DNA from 4 places in the Geodermatophilus sp. URMC 61 genome. Region 4 is predicted to be linked to each of the others. Evidence: riboswitches for the same ligand, from Rfam matches in the RefSeq annotation. Region 4 holds a riboswitch; each other region holds the start of a gene.
The links. Region 4 has a riboswitch for cyclic di-AMP ahead of ACU610_RS06265 (hypothetical protein). Riboswitches for the same ligand answer to the same signal wherever they lie in the genome.
Positions count from the first base shown of each region.

Region 1: linked by a shared signal. The riboswitch ahead of ACU610_RS09010 (LysM peptidoglycan-binding domain-containing protein) and the one ahead of ACU610_RS06265 (hypothetical protein) in region 4 are both predicted to bind cyclic di-AMP.
Region 2: linked by a shared signal. The riboswitch ahead of ACU610_RS08980 (hypothetical protein) and the one ahead of ACU610_RS06265 (hypothetical protein) in region 4 are both predicted to bind cyclic di-AMP.
Region 3: linked by a shared signal. The riboswitch ahead of ACU610_RS10925 (transglycosylase family protein) and the one ahead of ACU610_RS06265 (hypothetical protein) in region 4 are both predicted to bind cyclic di-AMP.

Region 1 covers NZ_JBRFHZ010000002.1:1,956,752-1,961,061, forward strand. Annotated here, with positions in the region: gene ACU610_RS09000 (alpha/beta fold hydrolase) at 1-202, shown strand, start outside; gene ACU610_RS09005 (hypothetical protein) at 482-634, shown strand; gene ACU610_RS09010 (LysM peptidoglycan-binding domain-containing protein) at 800-1,657, opposite strand; cyclic di-AMP (ydaO/yuaA leader) riboswitch at 1,659-1,778, opposite strand; gene ACU610_RS09015 (alpha/beta hydrolase) at 2,041-2,895, opposite strand; gene ACU610_RS09020 (DNA-directed RNA polymerase subunit alpha C-terminal domain-containing protein) at 2,983-3,510, shown strand; gene ACU610_RS09025 (hypothetical protein) at 3,548-4,216, shown strand; gene ACU610_RS09030 (NADPH:quinone oxidoreductase family protein) at 4,299-4,310, shown strand, end outside.
Region 2 covers NZ_JBRFHZ010000002.1:1,950,873-1,955,182, reverse strand. Annotated here, with positions in the region: gene ACU610_RS08990 (ABC transporter substrate-binding protein) at 1-290, shown strand, start outside; gene ACU610_RS08985 (MFS transporter) at 346-1,500, shown strand; cyclic di-AMP (ydaO/yuaA leader) riboswitch at 1,641-1,793, shown strand; gene ACU610_RS08980 (hypothetical protein) at 2,078-2,947, shown strand; gene ACU610_RS08975 (class I SAM-dependent methyltransferase) at 2,988-3,620, shown strand; gene phaZ (polyhydroxyalkanoate depolymerase) at 3,640-4,310, opposite strand, start outside.
Region 3 covers NZ_JBRFHZ010000002.1:2,382,261-2,386,570, reverse strand. Annotated here, with positions in the region: gene treZ (malto-oligosyltrehalose trehalohydrolase) at 1-972, opposite strand, end outside; gene ACU610_RS10925 (transglycosylase family protein) at 1,285-1,872, opposite strand; cyclic di-AMP (ydaO/yuaA leader) riboswitch at 1,876-2,043, opposite strand; gene treY (malto-oligosyltrehalose synthase) at 2,385-4,310, opposite strand, start outside.
Region 4 covers NZ_JBRFHZ010000002.1:1,345,724-1,350,033, reverse strand. Annotated here, with positions in the region: gene ACU610_RS06275 (sigma-70 family RNA polymerase sigma factor) at 1-673, shown strand, start outside; gene ACU610_RS06270 (polysaccharide deacetylase family protein) at 880-1,527, opposite strand; gene ACU610_RS06265 (hypothetical protein) at 1,788-2,261, opposite strand; cyclic di-AMP (ydaO/yuaA leader) riboswitch at 2,284-2,467, opposite strand; gene ACU610_RS06260 (hypothetical protein) at 2,802-3,566, shown strand; gene ACU610_RS06255 (hypothetical protein) at 3,832-4,083, opposite strand; gene ACU610_RS06250 (ANTAR domain-containing protein) at 4,228-4,310, opposite strand, start outside.

The DNA of each region.
Region 1 (4,310 bases), 610 kb from region 4:
CTGCCCCGTCGTGGCGATGCCTGCCCGGACCGACCTCTACTTCCCGCCCGAGGACGAGCAGTGGGCCTCGCAGTTCATCGAGCAGGGCGAGGTCCGGGTCATCGACACGATCTGGGGGCACTTCGCCGGCCTCGGGATGAACGCCGCCGACAACGCCTTCGTCGACCGGACGCTCGCGGAACTGCTCGACCGTCCCGCCTGACCCGCGCGGCGCCGGTCGTCCCGGGCGGGACGACCGGCGCGACACGGAAACTGGCGGGCGGGGCTCGCCCGGGTGCGTCCCCAGGGCCCCGCCCGCGGTCAGCATGCGGGTGACGGATCCGTTCCGCAACAGATGTCCAAGACGTCTACCCCCTCTCGGGGCCGATCGGCCCCCGCGGACGGCCGGGGAAGGCGGGAGGGGTGCCGACCTGCTCGTCGCCGAGTGGTACCCGGCCCCGGCGGACGGTTCCCGGACGCCTGGCGGGGCACCTGTGTCCCCATGAGCGAGATGGACCCGCGGGACCCGAGCACCCTGTACTCGGAGGGTCCGGTCGCGCCCGAGCCGCCCGAGGACGACCTGCCCGACACCTCGCCCCTGCGCGACTCCGGCGGCACGGGGCCGGGCCCGGACGACCTCGACGAGCTGCTGTGAGAGAGGACCCCGTCCGCACCCTGGAAGGACCCCCTTGCCCCCCGCCGCTCGCAGGCTCGCGGCGGGACCCTGCAGGGGGGCCGTCAGCGCTCGGGTGGGACCCGGGACGGGGCCGCGGCGGGACCCTGCAGGGGCCGGCGGTGCCCTGGACCGGGCCGAGGTGCGTCAGCCGACGTAGTTGACGTGCACGTGGTCCCGGTGGTTCGCCGTCGCGCTGCCGCGGTCGGCCATGGCCTTCCACGCGCCGCCGGGCGAGGTCAGGATCCGCTGCTGCCAGATGACGTACTCGACGCCGAGCTCGTCCCAGTGGGCGATGTGGTACGCGGCGATGGCGTCCCCGAGGGTGGCGTCGGACATGACCATGTAGTCCAGCGCCAGGCCGGACGGGTGGCCGTTCGGGTCGGTGGCGCTGGCGCGGGTGCCGCCCAGGGTGATGGAGCCGGCGCCGGGCACCTCGCTGGTCACCCGGTTCGCCGCGGCCTGGACCTGCGCGGCGACGGGGCCGGCGCTGTTGCTGATGCGCGCGGTGGCCGACGGGGCGGCGACCGGGGCCGCCGCGGCGAGCGGAGCGGCCGCGGCGGCGGGCGCGGCGTTCCCGACCGAGCCGACGGCCGCCGCCGGGGCGGCCGGAGCCGGGGCGACCGGAGCCGGCGCGACCGGCACGGAGCCGGCCGTGAGCAGCACCTGGCCGGGGAGGATCAGGGCGGGATCCGCGCCGATGACGGAGGCGTTGCGCTGGTAGAGGTCACGCCACGTCTGACCGTGGGCGGCGGCGATCTCGGCCAGGGTGTCCCCGCGGACGACGGTGTAGTCGGCCTCCGGGGCGACGGTGCCGGCCTCGGCGACCGGCGTCACGGCGGGGACCTCGACGGCGTGGGCGGGGAGGGCGCCCGTCGTCCCGGCGAGGGCCTGGGACGGGGCGCCCAGGACGCCGAACCCGACGACCGTGGCGCCGGCGGCGACGGGCGCCTTGGCGATGACCTTCTTGGTGCGGACATAGCGGGGTGCGCGGTGCTTGGCCATGGTGATCTCCGATCACCGCCGGCGAGGTGAGCTGTCGGGTTCGGGCGATCGGTGCCCGGCCGCGATCCGCGGCTTCACCCCGAGGCGGTGCTCCGCTCGAGTCGTGCGGCTCGAGTCGTGGCACGCCGTGGTCGTGGGTCCCCCACCCCTGCCCTGGGATCTGGATGGCGTCCGGTGGGCAGGGTTTGGCGGACCGGTGCCGCGCTCTCTCCTTTGCTGAGCGCACACGAAACGCTACGTGCAGTCATGTGCATTGTCGTCGTGACGCCGGTCACGATCCGGCTCGTGACCGGCGCGCCGCAGGTCGACACGGCGTGTCGCGTCGGTGTACGCGGGGTCACTCCCGGCGCCCGCCGCACGCCCTCACGGCCGCGGGCGGGCGGTCAGGAGGACGGACGGTGGGCGTCGAGCCAGGCCACCACGTCGGTCAGGACGTCGTCCTTCTCGGGCTCGTTGTGCGGCTCGTGGAAGAGCCCGCCGTAGGTCCGGACCGTGAGGTCGGGCGAGCCGGCGTGCGCCCGGACGACCTCGCTGGCGGCCGGCGGCACGAGCCGGTCGGCGGTGCCGTGCAGCACGAGCAGCGGCATCGTGAGCGAGGGCAGCCGCCGCGGCATGGCGAGCGCGGCGGTCATCAGCTCGGCCCCGGTGCGGGCGACCATCCGGCCGTTGTGGTTGAGCGGGTCGGTCCGGTAGTCGCGGACCACCTCCGGGTCCCGGCTGACCGCCGTCGCGTCGAGCTGCAGGACGCCGAGGTCGGGCAGGAACCGGGACAGCAGCGGGGCCAGGGTCCGCTGGACGGCGTTCGCGGTGCTGGTGTCCAGCGCCGGCGCCGAGATCACGGCGCCGGTGACCCGGGCGTCCGGCGTCCCGGTCAGGTACTGCAGTGCGATCAGCCCACCCAGGCTGTGCCCGTAGACGAACACCGGGACGCCGGGGTGCTGCCCGCCGGCGAACCGCACCAGCTCCGCCACGCCGTCGACGGCGGCGGCCATGCTGCCGATGTTGCCGCGGCGGCCCGGCGACCGGCCGTGGCCGGGGTGGTCGACGGCGTGGGAGGTGTAACCGGCGGCGGCCAGCCGCGCTGCGACGTACCGGTACCGGCCGCCGTGCTCGTGCGCGCCGTGCACCAGGACGACGGCGCCGACCGGGTCCTCGACGGTCCAGGACTGCCGGTACAGCCCCGAGGCCAGCGCGCCCTCGGCGTGCGTCGGGGTCGGGCCGGGACGGGCAGCGGCCATCGGGCGCCTCCTGTGCGTACGGACTGTGCGCATCCTGCAGGAGACCTGGACCGGTGCGGCCGGGCGGCCGGTCCTAGGTTGGACCCCATGCCGACCACGTCGCCGGGGACAAGGCCCGGGGAGACCGTCAGCGACCTCGGCCTGCCCGCGCGGGCGGTCACCGCACTGACCCGGGCCGGGATCACCACGACCGCGCAGCTGGCCGGCCTCTCCCGGGCCGACCTCCGGGCGGTCAACGGGCTCGGGCCGGGCAGCATCGCCGCCATCCGCCGCGTCGTCCCGGAACCGCCCGGCCGCATCCCGGCGGGCGAGCGCGGGGAGCCGCTCCCCACCCCCGAGACACACCCGGACGACGAGGAGTCGCCGGCCGCGCCGGCGATCCCGTCCTTCGAGTCGCTGCGCAGCACGCGCCGCCGCACGACGGTGGACCTGATCGCGCCCGCGACGCCACCCCCGCCCGACCCTCCGCCGACGGCGCCCCGGCCGCCGGACTACGCCGACCTGTGGCGCCTCGGCGTCCGGGTGGGACAGACGGCCGTGACGCTGCCGGTGCGGCTGACGCTGTGCGCCGTCCGGGCGCCGGTCCGCCGACTGCGGCAGCTGGTCGGCCGCTAGGTTCCGCGGCGCGCCCGCCGGCCCCACCATGGGCGCCATGACCCGCACCGACCTGGCGCCGGTGGTCGGCCGGTGGCGCACCGAGGGCCACGTCCTCGGCGACGACCCGGTGCCCGTCACCGGCAGCGACGTCTACGAGCCCGGTCCCGGCGGCCACGTCCTCGTGCACTCCGTCGACGTCCTCGTGGGGGGGACGCCGGTGCGGGCGCTCGAGATCATCGGCGAGCGGGAGGGCGACGCGACGCTGGCCCGCTCCTACGACGACACCGGCGACGTCACGCTGATGCGGCTCCGCATCGACGACGACGGGGTCTGGCACTTCACCGGCGGCGGGGAGGTCGCCCGCGCCGCGCAGTCCGACCCGGACGTCCCCACGGCCGCCGTCCGGTCGACCCTGCGCATCGCCCCCGACGGCCGGAGCATGACCGCGCTGTGGGAGCGCGCCGAGGACGGCGTCACCTGGCAGCCCTGGATGGACGTGCGGTTCACCCGCGAGGACGAGGCGTCGAGCGGGTACCCCACGGTCATGGATCCCGAGAGCACCCCATCGAACGACCTCGACGGGCCGCAGCGGACCGCTCCCCCGCTGCCCGACGACCCGCGCGTCCCCCGTCCCGAGGACGCCGAGCCGACCCGCAGCAAGGAGCTCGGCGGCGCCGCCCCCGCCGTCGGCCCGGAGTCGGCGGAGCAGCCGGAGACCGACTGAGCTCCGCCACCCGCGGTGCGACGCCGGTCACGCGCTCTGACAAGCTCGCGCGGTCTGAGATCCCCACCGTGCAGGAGGACCCGTGCGCGCCGCC
Region 2 (4,310 bases), 610 kb from region 4:
CGGCGACGACGGCGCGGAACATCAACGACGCCGGCGTCCTCGGCCGGCAGCTGGTCGTCGAGGTCATCGACGGCGGCGCACCGCCGGAGCAGGTGGGAGCCGCCGTCGGCCGGCTGATCGACGCGGGGCGGATCGACGCGACCGGCTGGCACATCTCGGCGGTCCGGCACGCCGTGGCGCCCGTGACCGCGGGGAGGATCCCCTACGTCTACACCTCCCTGTACGAGGGCGGGGAGTCCCGGCCGGGCGTCTTCTGTTCCGGGGAGACGCCCGTCTGCGTCACCTCCTGACCGGGGCGCTGCGACCGGGCGCGGGCGGACGCCGGTCCGCCCGCGCCCCGGGGCCATGACCCGGACACCCGCCGGACGGCCGGGGACCGTCCGTCTGGTCACCGCCGGTGCGCTGGCCGACCTCGCGGTCGGGACGCTCTTCGCCTGGAGCCTCGTGGCGCCCCTGGTGGTGGCCGACGTCGGGGCGCCACGAGGCAGTGGCCCGGCGGTGTTCGCGCTGGCCCTCGCCGTGTTCACCGTGGTCCTGCTCGGGGTGGGCCGCCTGCTGGCGCGGGTGGGGCCGCGCCGGCTGCTGGCCGCAGCCTCCCTCGCCGCCGGGGCGGGGCTCGGCCTGACCGCCGCGGGGGAGCAGCCCGGGACGCCGTGGCTGGGGATCGGGCTGCTGTTCGGCGCGGCCAACGGGCTGGCCTACGGCGTCGCGGTCGCCCTCGCCGCCCGGGTCCCCGCTCCGCGCCGGGGCACGGCCAGCGGCCTGGTGGTCGGCGCCTACGCGGCCGGGCCGGTGCTGCTCGGCCTGTCGTCCCCGCACGTCCTGCCGGCGGTCGGCTGGCGGACCTGCCTGGCCGTCCTGGCCGTGCTCGTCGCCGGGCTGGTGGGCCTCGCCGCCGCCCTCGCCCCGGGCGGTGCGGGGGACGAGCAGCGCCGCGACCGCGTCGAGGAGCCGGTGTCGAGGACGACGGTGGGAGCTCTGTGGGTCCTCTTCGCCGGAGGCGCGGCGCCCGGTCTGGTGGTCTTCGCCGCCGCCGCGCCGCTGGCCGCCGCCCGGGGCCTGGGGCCGGGAGCGGCGGGAGCGGCCGTCTCCCTGCTGGCCGCCGGCAACCTGGCCGGCCGGCTGGGTGCCGGGTGGTGGTCGGACCGCGTCGGACGCCTGCCCGCCCTGGCGGCCGCGCTCGCGGCCACCGCCGTCGCGCTCGCCGGGCTGGCCGTGGCGACCGCGCCCGCCGTCGTCCTGACCGGCCTGCTCGTCGTCGGACTGGCCTACGGCGCGGTCTCCGCGCTGGTCCCGGCGGCGACGGCGGACCGGGTCGGGGCCCGCGCGTTCCCGGCGGTCTACGGCCGGGTGTTCACCGCGTGGGGGTGTGCCGGTCTGCTCGCACCCCTCCTCGGCGGGAGGCTCGCCGACGTCGACGGCCCGCAGGTCGGACTGCTGCTGCTCGCCGTCCCGCTGGCCCTCGCGGGGGCCGCGCTGTGCGTGCTGGCGCGACGGTGACCCCTACACCCTCCGCCGTCGATCCGACAGGTGCGCGACGCGCGTCACCTCACAAAGCGAGGGCAGCGGATTGTCACAGTTCGATGACGCCGTTACGGTCGATGGGTCCGGCTCGGTCGTTGCGTCCCCGCAGGGGGCCCGAGCGGACGCCGCCGAGTCGCCCTCCGGGGCGAGCCGGGGACCCACCGCAGTACTGGGGTGAATCCCGCTCCTGGACGCACGTCCGGGGGCGGGAAGGGCTGCTTCCCGCCCGAACCCGTCAGCTAACCCGGTAGGCGGCTCACGGAAGAAACGGAGAGCCGCCGGATGGCGTGCCGCTGCCCCGCTGTGCCATCCCGTCGGCTCCGGTCCTGGGGGCGCTCGCGCACCTGACCGCCCCGGCCGTCCGCTGCGGACGCCGCCGGCGCAGGCCCACCGGACCCCTCGAGCACCTCCGCTCGACCGGCACCCCGCCGCTTCCCTCCGGTGCGCCCGCCCCGGCGCTCGCCGCACGGCCGCAGTCCCCGCCGTCCGCACGCCTCCGCAGATCCCGCGCGCCCGCGCGCGCCGCTGCGCCCGCACCCCGGAGAACCCACCCATGGACACCCGCACCACGACCGCCGGCCGGCTCGGCCGCGCCCGCCGCCGTCCACCCGCCGCCGTCCGCCGCCCCGCCCTGTACCTGGGGGTGGCCACCGCCGGCGCCGTCCTGGTCGGCGCCGTCGTCGGCCCCGAGCCGGCCGCGCAGGCCGAGGCCGCCCCGTCGGAGACCGTGAGCGTCGCCCGGGAGCTCGGGCTGACCGCCCGGTCCGGCCCCGTCGACGTGACCACCGAGCTGCAGCCGCTGCAGGACCTCGCCGCCAGCCGCAGCACCCGCGAGGCCGCCGAGACCGCCGCCCAGCAGGCCCAGGCCGCTGCCGACCAGGCGGTGCTCGACCGGCAGAAGGCCGAGGCCGAGGCCGCCGCGAAGGCGCAGGCCGAGGCGGAGGCCGCGGCGAAGGCGGCCGCCGAGGCCGCGGTGGCGGCGGCCGCCGCCCCTGTGCAGGCCGGCGCGGCCGCTCCCGCGGCGGCCGCGCCGCGGGCCTCGGCCGCCGCGGCCGGTAGGGTCGCGCGGATCACCAACACCGCCGGCCCCATCGCCGGGGTGGTGCAGGCCGCGGCGAACCGGGTGGTCAGCGAGGTGCCCGGCGCCGGCTCGATCACCCTGGGCGGCACCCGGCCGAGCGCCGCCGACCCGGGCGGCCACCCGTCGGGCCTGGCGCTGGACTACATGGTCGGTTCCAACGCGGCGCTCGGGGACGCGATCGTCGCGTACCACATCGCGCACTGGGACGAGCTCGGCGTCGACTACGTCATCTGGCAGCAGCGGATGCTCTCCTCGCCGAACGGCTCCTGGAAGGCGATGGCGGACCGTGGCGGGGCGACGGCGAACCACATGGACCACCCGCACGTGAACTACCGGGGCTGACCCGCGGTTGCCCGCCGCGCCGGTGGGGCAGGACGGCACGATGGGGAACAGCCCGTCCCGTCCCGTCCCGCCGACCCTCGTCGACGCCAACCGCCTCTGGGTGGACTCGCGCGTCCGTGCGCTGGTCCAGCGCCGCGTCGAGGCGCCGGTCCTGCTGCGGCTGGGCGGGCCGGTGCCGGGCGGCCGGGTCCTGGAGCTGGGCACCGGGCGGCGGGGCACGGGGCTGCGCCTGGCGCTGGAGGTCTTCGGCGCCGCACACGCCGACGGTGTCGAGCGGTTCGACGACAGCGTCGCGGCGTGCCGGGCGGCGGTCCGCGACCTCGGCGGGCGGGTCGACGTCCGGCGCGGCGACGCGACGGCGCTGACCGCGCAGGACGGGGCCTACGACGCGGTCTTCGGCTACCACGTCCTGCACCACGCCGACGCCTGGCGGGACGTCGTCCGGGAGGCGGCGCGGGTGCTGCGGCCCGGTGGGCGCCTCTACTCCTGCGAGATGACCGCGCGCTTCATCGACAGCCGCCCGCTGCGAGCCGTCTCCCGCCACCCCGCCGACGGCGACCGCCCCACCCCGGACGGCCTCGCCGCCGCCTGCCGGGCAGCGGGGCTGACCGTGACCGCGCAGGACACCCGGCTCGCCGGCTGCTGGACCGCGCTGGTCGCGACCCGACCCTGAGCCGGCCCCACGGCGGGCGTCAGAAGAGGGGGGCGACCGTCCGCGCGGCGTCGTGCTCGGCGATGAAGGCGCGGACGACCGGGTAGATCTCGGCCTCCCAGCGCGAGCCGGCGAAGACGCCGTAGTGGCCCACGCCCTGCTGCAGGTGGTGGCGTCGCCGCTCGGGCGGGAGCCCGGTGCACAACGCGTGCGCCGCCTCGGTCTGCCCGGGTGAACACATGTCGTCCTGGGCGCCTTCGACGGTGAGCAGCGCGGTCTCCCGGATGAGCGAGGGGTCCACGCGCCGGCCCCGCCAGGTCAGGACGCCGCGGGGCAGGTCGTGCTCCATGAAGACGTGCTGCAGGGTCTCCAGGTAGAACTCCGCGGTCACGTCCATCACCGCGCCGTACTCGTCGTAGAAGGCGCGGGTGGCGGCCGCGGTCACCTCGTCACCGGCGACCATGGCCCGGTACATCCCCAGGTGGGCGTCGAGGTGCCGCCGCGGGTTCATCGCCATGAAGGCCGCGAGCTGGGCGACGCCCGGGTAGACCCGCCGTCCGGCGCCCGGGTACCGGGCCGGGACGGTCGTGGTCAGCAGCCGCTCGTACCGGGACAGCGGGACGCGACCGGCACCGGCGTTGACCCGGTTGGGGTTGACCCGGGTGTCGATCGGGCCGGCGATCAGCGTGAGGCTGCGCGGCTGGGCGGGGT
Region 3 (4,310 bases), 1.0 Mb from region 4:
GCCCTCACCGGTCAGCACCGAGTGCAGCGCGTGGTGGAAGTCGTCGCTCCACTGCGCGGAGATGCCCGTGCCGTTGGCCACCCGCGGGGTCACCATCCGCGGGTCGTTGAGGTCGCTCTCGGCGATGAGCGTCAGCGGCCGGCCGAGCGCCACCGAGAGCCGGTCGACCTCCTGCGCCATCTCCTCGAGCACGTGGGTGGCCCGCTCGTCGACCAGCGCGTGGACGGCGTCCAGCCGCAGCCCGTCGACGTGCATGTCCCGCAGCCACATCAGCGCGTTGTCCAGGATGTAGCGGCGCACCTCGTCGGAGTCCGGGCCGGAGAGGTTGACCGAGCTCCCCCAGGTGTTGGCGCCGCCCTCGCTGAAGATCGGCATGAACAGCGGCAGGTAGTTCCCGGACGGGCCGAGGTGGTTGTAGACGACGTCCTGGATGACGCCGAGGCCGCGCTGGTGGCAGGCGTCGACGAAGCGCTGGTAGGCCGCGGGACCGCCGTAGCTCTCCTGCACCGTGTACCAGAGGACGCCGTCGTAGCCCCAGTTGTGCGTGCCGTCGAAGCCGTTGACCGGCAGCAGCTCGACGAAGTCGACGCCGAGGTCGACCAGGTGGTCGAGCTTGCCGGTGGCGGCGTCCAGCGTGCCCTCGGGGGTGAACGTGCCGACGTGCATCTCGTAGACCACGCCACCGGCCAGCGGGCGGCCGGTCCAGGCGCGGTCGCCCCACGCGTACGAGGACGGGTCGTAGCGGCGGGACGGCCCGTGCACACCCTCGGGCTGGCGGCGCGAGCGCGGATCCGGGCGGGGGGTGTCGTCGTCGCCCAGCAGGAAGCCGTAGTCGGCCTCCGGGCCGGCCTCGACCTCGGCCCGCCACCAGCCGCCGTCCTCCCGGCGCATGTCGTGCACCGACCCGTCGACCTGCAGCCGGACCCGTTCCGGGACCGGCGCCCAGACGGCGAACTCGACGGCAGCGGACATGCAGGGGCCTCCAGGGGAGTCGTGGGTGGTCCGAGGGGTCATGCCCGCGCGGACGGCCGCCAACCACGTCTTTCCCGCGTGCCGCGCGCCACTCCTCGAGGACCCCGTCCTCCCCACCCCTCGTGGAAGGACCCCCGACCCCCACCGCTCGCAGGCTCGGGTCAGGCCCCGTCCGGAGGCTCGCCGCGAGCTCGTGAGCGGTGAGGAGGACGGGGTCCTCGTGCCGGCAGGGGGCCGGCGGGACCCGGGACGGAGCCGAGGGGCCCGGGCTCCCGGCGGCCGGGGGAGTGCCTCCCCGGCCGCCGGTCCGCCTCACGGCAGCTGCAGCACCTGACCGGCCGAGATCCGGTTCGGGTCGCTGAGCTGGTCGTCGTTGGCGGCGTACAGCGCCTGCCAGCCACCGGCGACGCCCTGCTGCTGGGCGATCGTGCCCAGCGTGTCACCGGCCTGGACGGTGTAGGTACCCCCGCCGGCCGCTGCCGGGGCCGGCGCGGCCACCGGGGCAGCGGCGATGGGAGCCGCGCCGGCCTCGGGAGCGGAGGGGTTGAGACCCTTGCCGCAGGTCGGCCAGGCGCCCGGGCCCTGGGCGTCGAGCGTGCGCTCGGCGACGGCGATCTGCTGCGCCTTGGTGGCCAGGTGGGCGTTGGACGCGTACTGGTGGCCACCGAACGCGGCCCAGGTGCTCGCGCTGAACTGCAGGCCGCCGTAGTAGCCGTTGCCGGTGTTGATGGCCCAGTTGCCGCCGGACTCGCACTGGGCGACGGCGTCCCAGTTGTTGGGGGCGGCCGCCGAGGCCGGGGCGGCCAGGACGCCGAGGGAGACGGCGGCGGCACCGCCGAGCACCACGGCACCACGGCGCAGGGCGCGTGCGGACGTGCGGGCAGGAGAGGACGAACGCATGGGGGACTCCCGATCCGCCGCCTGCGAGGTGAGCTGTCGGGTTCGGAGCGATCGGTGCCCCGGCCGTGCGCACACGGCTTCACCCCGAGGTGCCCGGCCGGACCGGCCGGGCACCGAGATGGGTCCCCCACCCCCGTCCTGGCTGTGCAGGAGGTACGGCGGCCGACGGACGGGGTTCGGCGGATCGGCTCCGGCACCCGGTTCCGGATGGGGGTGCCCGGACAAGGTAACGGTCAGGTCACGGCGGCACACCCCGTGCCCCACGGGCAACTCGGGTGACACGGCCGGCCGTCGGCGCCGGGACCGGGCGGATCACCTGGTCACGTCCCCGCGTGGGCACGTGCCCACGCGGGGACGTGAGGTCCGTCTCACCTCGGCCCCGCGCCCCGGCCCTGGACCCCTGCAGGCACGAGGACCCCGTCCTCCTCACCGCTCACGAGCTCGCGGCGAGCCTCGGGACGGGACCTGGGGCGAGCCTGCGAGATGGTGGGGGCAGGGGTCCTGCTACCGCTTCAGTCGCGGACCAGGAGCGCGACCGGGAGCCGGTCGAGCAGCCCGGCCACCGGCAGCCCGTCGGCGTCGGAGACGAACCGCCCGCCGGTGAGCAGGTCCCGCCAGGCCCCGGTCGGCAGCTGCAGCGCGGTGTCGCCCCACCCGGTGATCGACAGGCCCACGGGCAGCCGGGTCGCCACGGGCACCACACCGCCCCGGTCGAAGGCGACCACGTGGTCGGAGGCGACCCCGGTCGCCGTCACCGGCTCGTACCCGGTGAACCACTCCGGGTGCTCCCGGCGGGCGCGCAGCACGCGGGAGACGACGAGCAGCTTGGCCGCGCCGGTCTCGTCGACCGTGGGGACCTCGCCGGCGTCCAGCCGGGCCAGCAGCCTCCGCCGCAGGTCGTGGTCGACCGGACGGCGGTTGTCCGGGTCGACCAGCGAGAGGTCCCACAGCTCGGTGCCCTGGTAGACGTCCGGGACGCCGGGCATCGTCAGCTGCAGCAGCTTCTGCGCCAGCGAGTTGGACCGGCCGAACGGCGCGATGCGGGCGACGAACCGCTCGATCTCGGAGCTGGTCCGCTCGTCGTCGAAGGCCGCGTCGACCATCTCGTGCAGAGCGGTCTCGAACTCCTCGTCGACGTCGGTCCACGTCGTCGACGTCCCCGCCTCGCGGGCCGCCTTCTCCGCGTAGCCGTGCGCCCGCTCGCGCGACAGCGGCCAGGCGCCGACCAGGTTCTGCCACACCAGGTGCGCCAGCGGGCGGTCGGGCAGCGGGTGCCGGGTCAGCAGCCCGCGGACCAGGTCGGCCCACTCGGCCCCGAGCTCGGCGAGCACGGCCAGCCGGGCTCGGGTGTCCTCGCTGCGCTTGGTGTCGTGGGTCGACAGCGTGGTCATCGACTGGGGCTTGCGCTCCAGTCGGCGCTGCTGCGCCTCGTGGAACTCCTGCACCGTGCTGCCGAACCGCGCCGGGTCCCCGCCGACCTCGTTGAGCATCACGAACCGCGCCCACCGGTAGTAGGCGCTGTCCTCGACCCCCTTGGCCATGACCGGACCGCTGGTCTGCTCGAAGCGGGTCGCCGCCTCGGTCCCGGCCTGGGAGAGCACCGGGTGCAGCGCGTCCAGCGCGGCGGAGAGGTCGGGACGGCGCTCCCGCACCGCGGCCACGGTGGCGTCGAGGTGCTCGCGGCCGTCGGGGAGGTAGGTGCGGTAGACCGGGAAGCTGGCCAGCAGCTCGGCCAGCGCCTCGGTCTGCTGCTCCCGGTCGATGCCGGGCAGCTCGCCGATCACCCGCACCAGCCGGGCCACCTCCGAGCCGAGGATCCCGTCGGTCACCTCGCGCTTGCAGTCGTGCACCAGCTGCGCGTAGTCGACCGGGGCGCCGGTGAGCTCGGTGTCCAGCGCGCTGAGCACCGCCTCGCCGGCCGGGTCGACCAGCACGTCGTCGACCTCGGCGAGGGCGTCGTAGCCCGTCGTCCCGGCGGTCCGCCACGACTCCGGCAGGTCCTCCCCGGGCTCGAGGATCTTCTCCACCACGGTCCACCGGCCGCCGGAGGCCTCGGCCAGCCGGTCGAGGTAGCCCTTGGGGTCGGCCAGGCCGTCGGGGTGGTCGATGCGCAGCCCGTCGACCGCGCCCTCCTCGACCAGCCGCAGGACGAGCCGGTGCGTCGTCTCGAAGACCGCCGGGTCCTCCGTGCGCAGCCCGGCGAGGGTGTTGATCGCGAAGAACCGGCGGTAGTTGAGGTCGCGGTCGGCGCGCCGCCAGTCGACCAGCTCGTAGTGCTGCCGGTCGTGCACCTCCTGCGGCGTCCCGTGCTCGGTGCCCGGCGCGACGGGGAAGCGGTTGTCGTAGTAGTGCAGCTCCGGGGCAGCGTCCTCCCCACCCGCCCCCTCGACGACCTCGAGCTTCTCGACGTCGTCCGCCGACCCGAGCACCGGGATGCG
Region 4 (4,310 bases):
CGTGGCGCTCAACCAGCTGCGTGCTCGGGCCAGCCGGCGCGAGGACCCCCTCGACGACGCGCCGCCGAGCCGTCTGCACGCCGTCGCCGACCCCGCCGAGGAGGCGGTGCTCGCCGACTCCGTCGGGCTGGCGCTGCTCGTCGTCCTCGACCAGCTCGCGCCCGCCGAGCGGCTGGCCTTCGTGCTGCACGACCTGTTCGACGTGCCCTTCGACGAGATCGCGCCGATCGTCGACCGCTCCCCTGCCGCTGCTCGGCAGCTGGCCAGCCGGGCCCGGCGCCGGGTGCGCGGAGCCGAGCCGCCCGATGCCACCCAGCGGCGCCGCGAGGTGGTCGCGGCCTTCCTCGACGCGTCGCGCAACGGCGACTTCTCCGCCCTGCTCCAGCTCCTCCACCCCGAGGCGGTGCTGCGGTCCGACGCCGTCGCCACCCGGATGGGCGCCGACGCCGAGGTCTCCGGGGCGACCGCGGTCGCCCGGTTCTTCTCCGGCCGGGCGCGGGCCGCGCGGCTCGTGCTCGTCGACGGCACGCCCGGAGCGGTGTGGTCACTGAGGGGGACGCCGCAGGTGGTCTTCGCCTTCACGGTCGAGGACGGCGTCGTGACCGCGATCGACCTGCTCGCCGACCCGGCGACCCTGGCGGATCTGGACCTGCAGCCCCTCGGGCAGCGGTAGCCGTCCACCCCGGATCACGCCGGGCGGCCCCGGATCGCCGTCGTCATGACACCGGTCAGCGCCGTCGACGCCGGTGGCGTCGCCAGCCCGGCGGCCACCGGGGCCGCCGGACCAGCCGAGGAGCTCCTGCGTGCCGTGGCCGATGAACGGACCACCGCGTCGATCGTCCGGACCGTTCCACAACCCCGCGGTGTGGTGCGGGGACATCACTGCGTGCAGTACCCCCTCTCGGCCAGCCCGTCCAGGATCATCGGCAGGGCTGCGGGGGTGTTCTGCCCCGTGGCGTCGTGCAGGAGGACGATGCTCCCCGGCCGCACCTGCTGCAGCACGCGGTCCCGGATCGTCGTCGCCGGCGGATCCGCCCAGTCGCGGGGGTCGACGGTCCACAGCACCATCGAGTCCAGGCCGACCTCCCGGGCCGCCGCCTGTACGAGGTCGTTGGTGGCGCCGTACGGCGGGCGCCACTCGCCGGGGACGCTCCCCGTCGCCTGCTCGATGGCCTCGTTGGTGCGCCGCAGCTGGGATGCCACCTGCGCCCGGTCGAGCGTGGTGAGCTCCGGGTGGCTCCACGAGTGGTTCCCGATCCGGTGCCCCTCCTTGCTGGCGCGGCGCACGATGTCGGGTCGGGCAGCGGTCATCTGACCGGTGACGAAGAACGTCGCCTCCGCTCCCCGGTCCGCGAGCGTGTCCAGGATGTCGGGTGTGGCGGTCCGGTGGGGCCCGTCGTCGAAGGTGAGCCGCACGTAGCCGGCCGCGCACTGCGGTGCCGACGCCGCCTGAGCCGGGACGGCCTGCAGCACCAGCAGGAGGGCCCCCGTCACCGACGCCGTCCAGCGCTGCAGGGTCGGGCTCACCGGGCGTGTCGGTGTGCGATCCCGACCCACCCTGCGGCCGCTGCGCATGCTCGGCTGCGGCCCGGCGGACCCGCATCGACGCGGGTAGAGGGAGTCCTGCGACCGGGCATCGGACGACGTTGCGGGAGTGCGGCTGGGCTCACCGCGCCGACGGGAACGTCGGGGTGTGTCCGCCGTGGGCGGGCACACCGATCCCGAGGGCGTACTCCCGCAACGCGTCTCAGGTTCAGGCACGGTCACGTGCCTCCGGTGACCTGGGCTCAGCTGAGTCGGCTGACCGCAGCCCGGGCCGCGGGCAGGTGGTTCCGGTACGAGCCGTTGGTGTAGGCCGCCCAGGACCTGAAGTTGGCGCCCTTGGCGGAGATCCGATACGCGGCGTTGGCGTTGCACTGTGCGTCGAAGGCGCAGCTCCTGGAGACCGAGGGGTGCCAGCAGCTGTTGATCTGCCAGAGACCACGGTCCACCGAGCCGTTCGGACAGCCCTTGGTCGGGCCGTTGGCGTTCTGCGCGTTCGGCCGACAGGACGACTCCCCCATGCCGACCGCGACCGCGGTGACGAGCCGATCGCCGCTGAAGCCGGCCCGCGAAGCGACCTGCGCGCACAGGTCTGCTGGTGCACGGGCCGAGGTGTCAGGGGCTGCCATCGCCGGAGCCGGTACTGCGAGGGCGATGAGCGCCAGGCTCACCACGATGCCCAGACGGATGGGGCGCCCCGCCTGGACGGAATCGGGCATGCCGAGGACAGATCTGTGCATGAGATCCTCCGAGCGCGCCTGCGGGATGAGCTGTCGGGTTCGGGCGGGAGGACTGCCCGGCCGTGGCGGACACGGCTTCACCCCGAGGGCCGCTTACTGGGCCCGGAGGTCCTGCGATCTCCCGTTCCTGCCTCAGGTGTGTCGAGGTCGGTCCGGCCAGCGGCAGGATTCGGCGTGCTGCCGGACCGTCCCGCGGATGCGAGCGCCCTGACCGTAGAATGTGACTTAGGTCACAGCAAATGCAGCGTGCAGGGACGAGCAGGAGCCGCAGCGCCGTCACTCCTCCCCGGCCGTGCACTCACGGTCCGGAACTGCCCTGCGCCTCGTGCGGCCCGGTCGACGACAGGCGTGGGGACCGGACGGCACCGCCATCGACCGGTGGTGCAGGGGCCCACTGCTCGCGTCGAGTCGGCCCTGCGCACGTGTCGGTGACCCGGCCGACGGGCCGCGCACCGTGGTCCCCGTTCCGGCGCGGCGCGCTGGCATCCTCCGGACGTCGCCAACGGACAGGAGACCGACATGACCAGCGGTTTCACCTTCCCGAAGCCGGAGTTCGACATCGAGTCGACCGTCGAGCGCGCCATGGCGCTGATCAACCGGACCCTCCAGCCCTCCCTCGAGGAGGCCCAGAAGGTGGTCGACAAGGTCCGTGCGGGCAAGCCCCTGGTCGCGCCGGGAGACCTGGTCGGCCAGGTGACGCGCGGAAACCGGATCAGGGCGGCGCGAGCGGTCTCCTACTCCCTGCCGTCGATCCTGCCCGGTTACGGGACGGCGATCTCGGCAGCCGCGGTCCCGGTCGCGTTGAGGGAGGTCCTGAAGGAGGCGGTGAGTGCGGCCATCAAGGTCGGACTGCTCTACGACAGGGACCTCACCGACCCCGAACTGACCCGCATCGCCGTCCTCCTGGTCCTCACGGACGGAGCGGTCGGGCTCGACAAGACCGGGAGGATCCGCCCCGACGCGATCCTGGGACGCCACGCGTCGCTGTTGGGGCAGCCCGCTGCGCACGACGCCCTGGCGGCCCTGACGGCGGAGGAGCGGCAGGAGATCGCCGCCTCGCAGTCGGAGATTCTCCGGTCGTGGGCACTGGCGGTCGGACCGCCGCTCCTCGCCGGGCTGTTGCCCTTCGGCCTGGGTCCCATGGCCGCCGCGAACTACGTGCAGCACGTCCTGAAGGGGACGATCACGGCCGCCGTGAAGGTCTTCGGGCCCGCCGCACCCGGAACGGTGACCGTCGGAGAACTCCCCGAACGGGAGGTCCAGCGGGGCGATCCCGGATCCTGAGCCGGCACGTCGGCGCCGGACGGTGGTCGACACGGCGGTGGACACCACGACGAACCGCCACCGGGTCGATGTCCCCGAGGGGTGTCGGAGTCACTGGAGGCGGCTCCGGGGGAACGCCTACGGCCCGTGGCCCGACCTCGGGGCACGGTCGTGGCGCCGGCAGCGGGCGACACCGAGCCGTCGACGTCGCGGGACCGCCCGCCGGGTCGATCCGCACGGGCAGCGGGCGCGGTGCCCGTGCGGCGGGTGCACGAGTCGGAGGGGCTCAGTGCTCGGCGCTCGACCGGAGCGGGGCCCCGCCGAGTTCCCGCAGCGCGGAGACCGCCAGCACCCGGCTGGTGGGGTACAGCTCGATGTCTGCGTCGTCGGTGAGACCGTCGGCCACGGTCAGCCAGCCGGGCGGACCGAACCGCACGATCCGCACCGGCATCTCGCTCCGGGCCGTCGGGTCCTCGGGATCTCGCAGGACGACCCGGCCCTGGTACAGGTGCCGGTCGTTGACGGTCGTGATGTCCATGCGCGCAGCCTCCTCCGTGCGGCCCTCCCGGTCAGCGGATGGCCTTGGCCGCTCCGTCGGACGAGCCACCCTCGGCCGGGTCCCGAGCCGGCCCGCGCGCGTCCACGCGGGACGACGGTGCAGGACGCGCACCGACGAGGTGGCTCAGGTGGTGGGCTGTCCCGGGCTGCCCGCGTCCTCACGCAGCTGCTCGGGCCGCAGACGCCGCTCGACCAGGTCGATGGCCA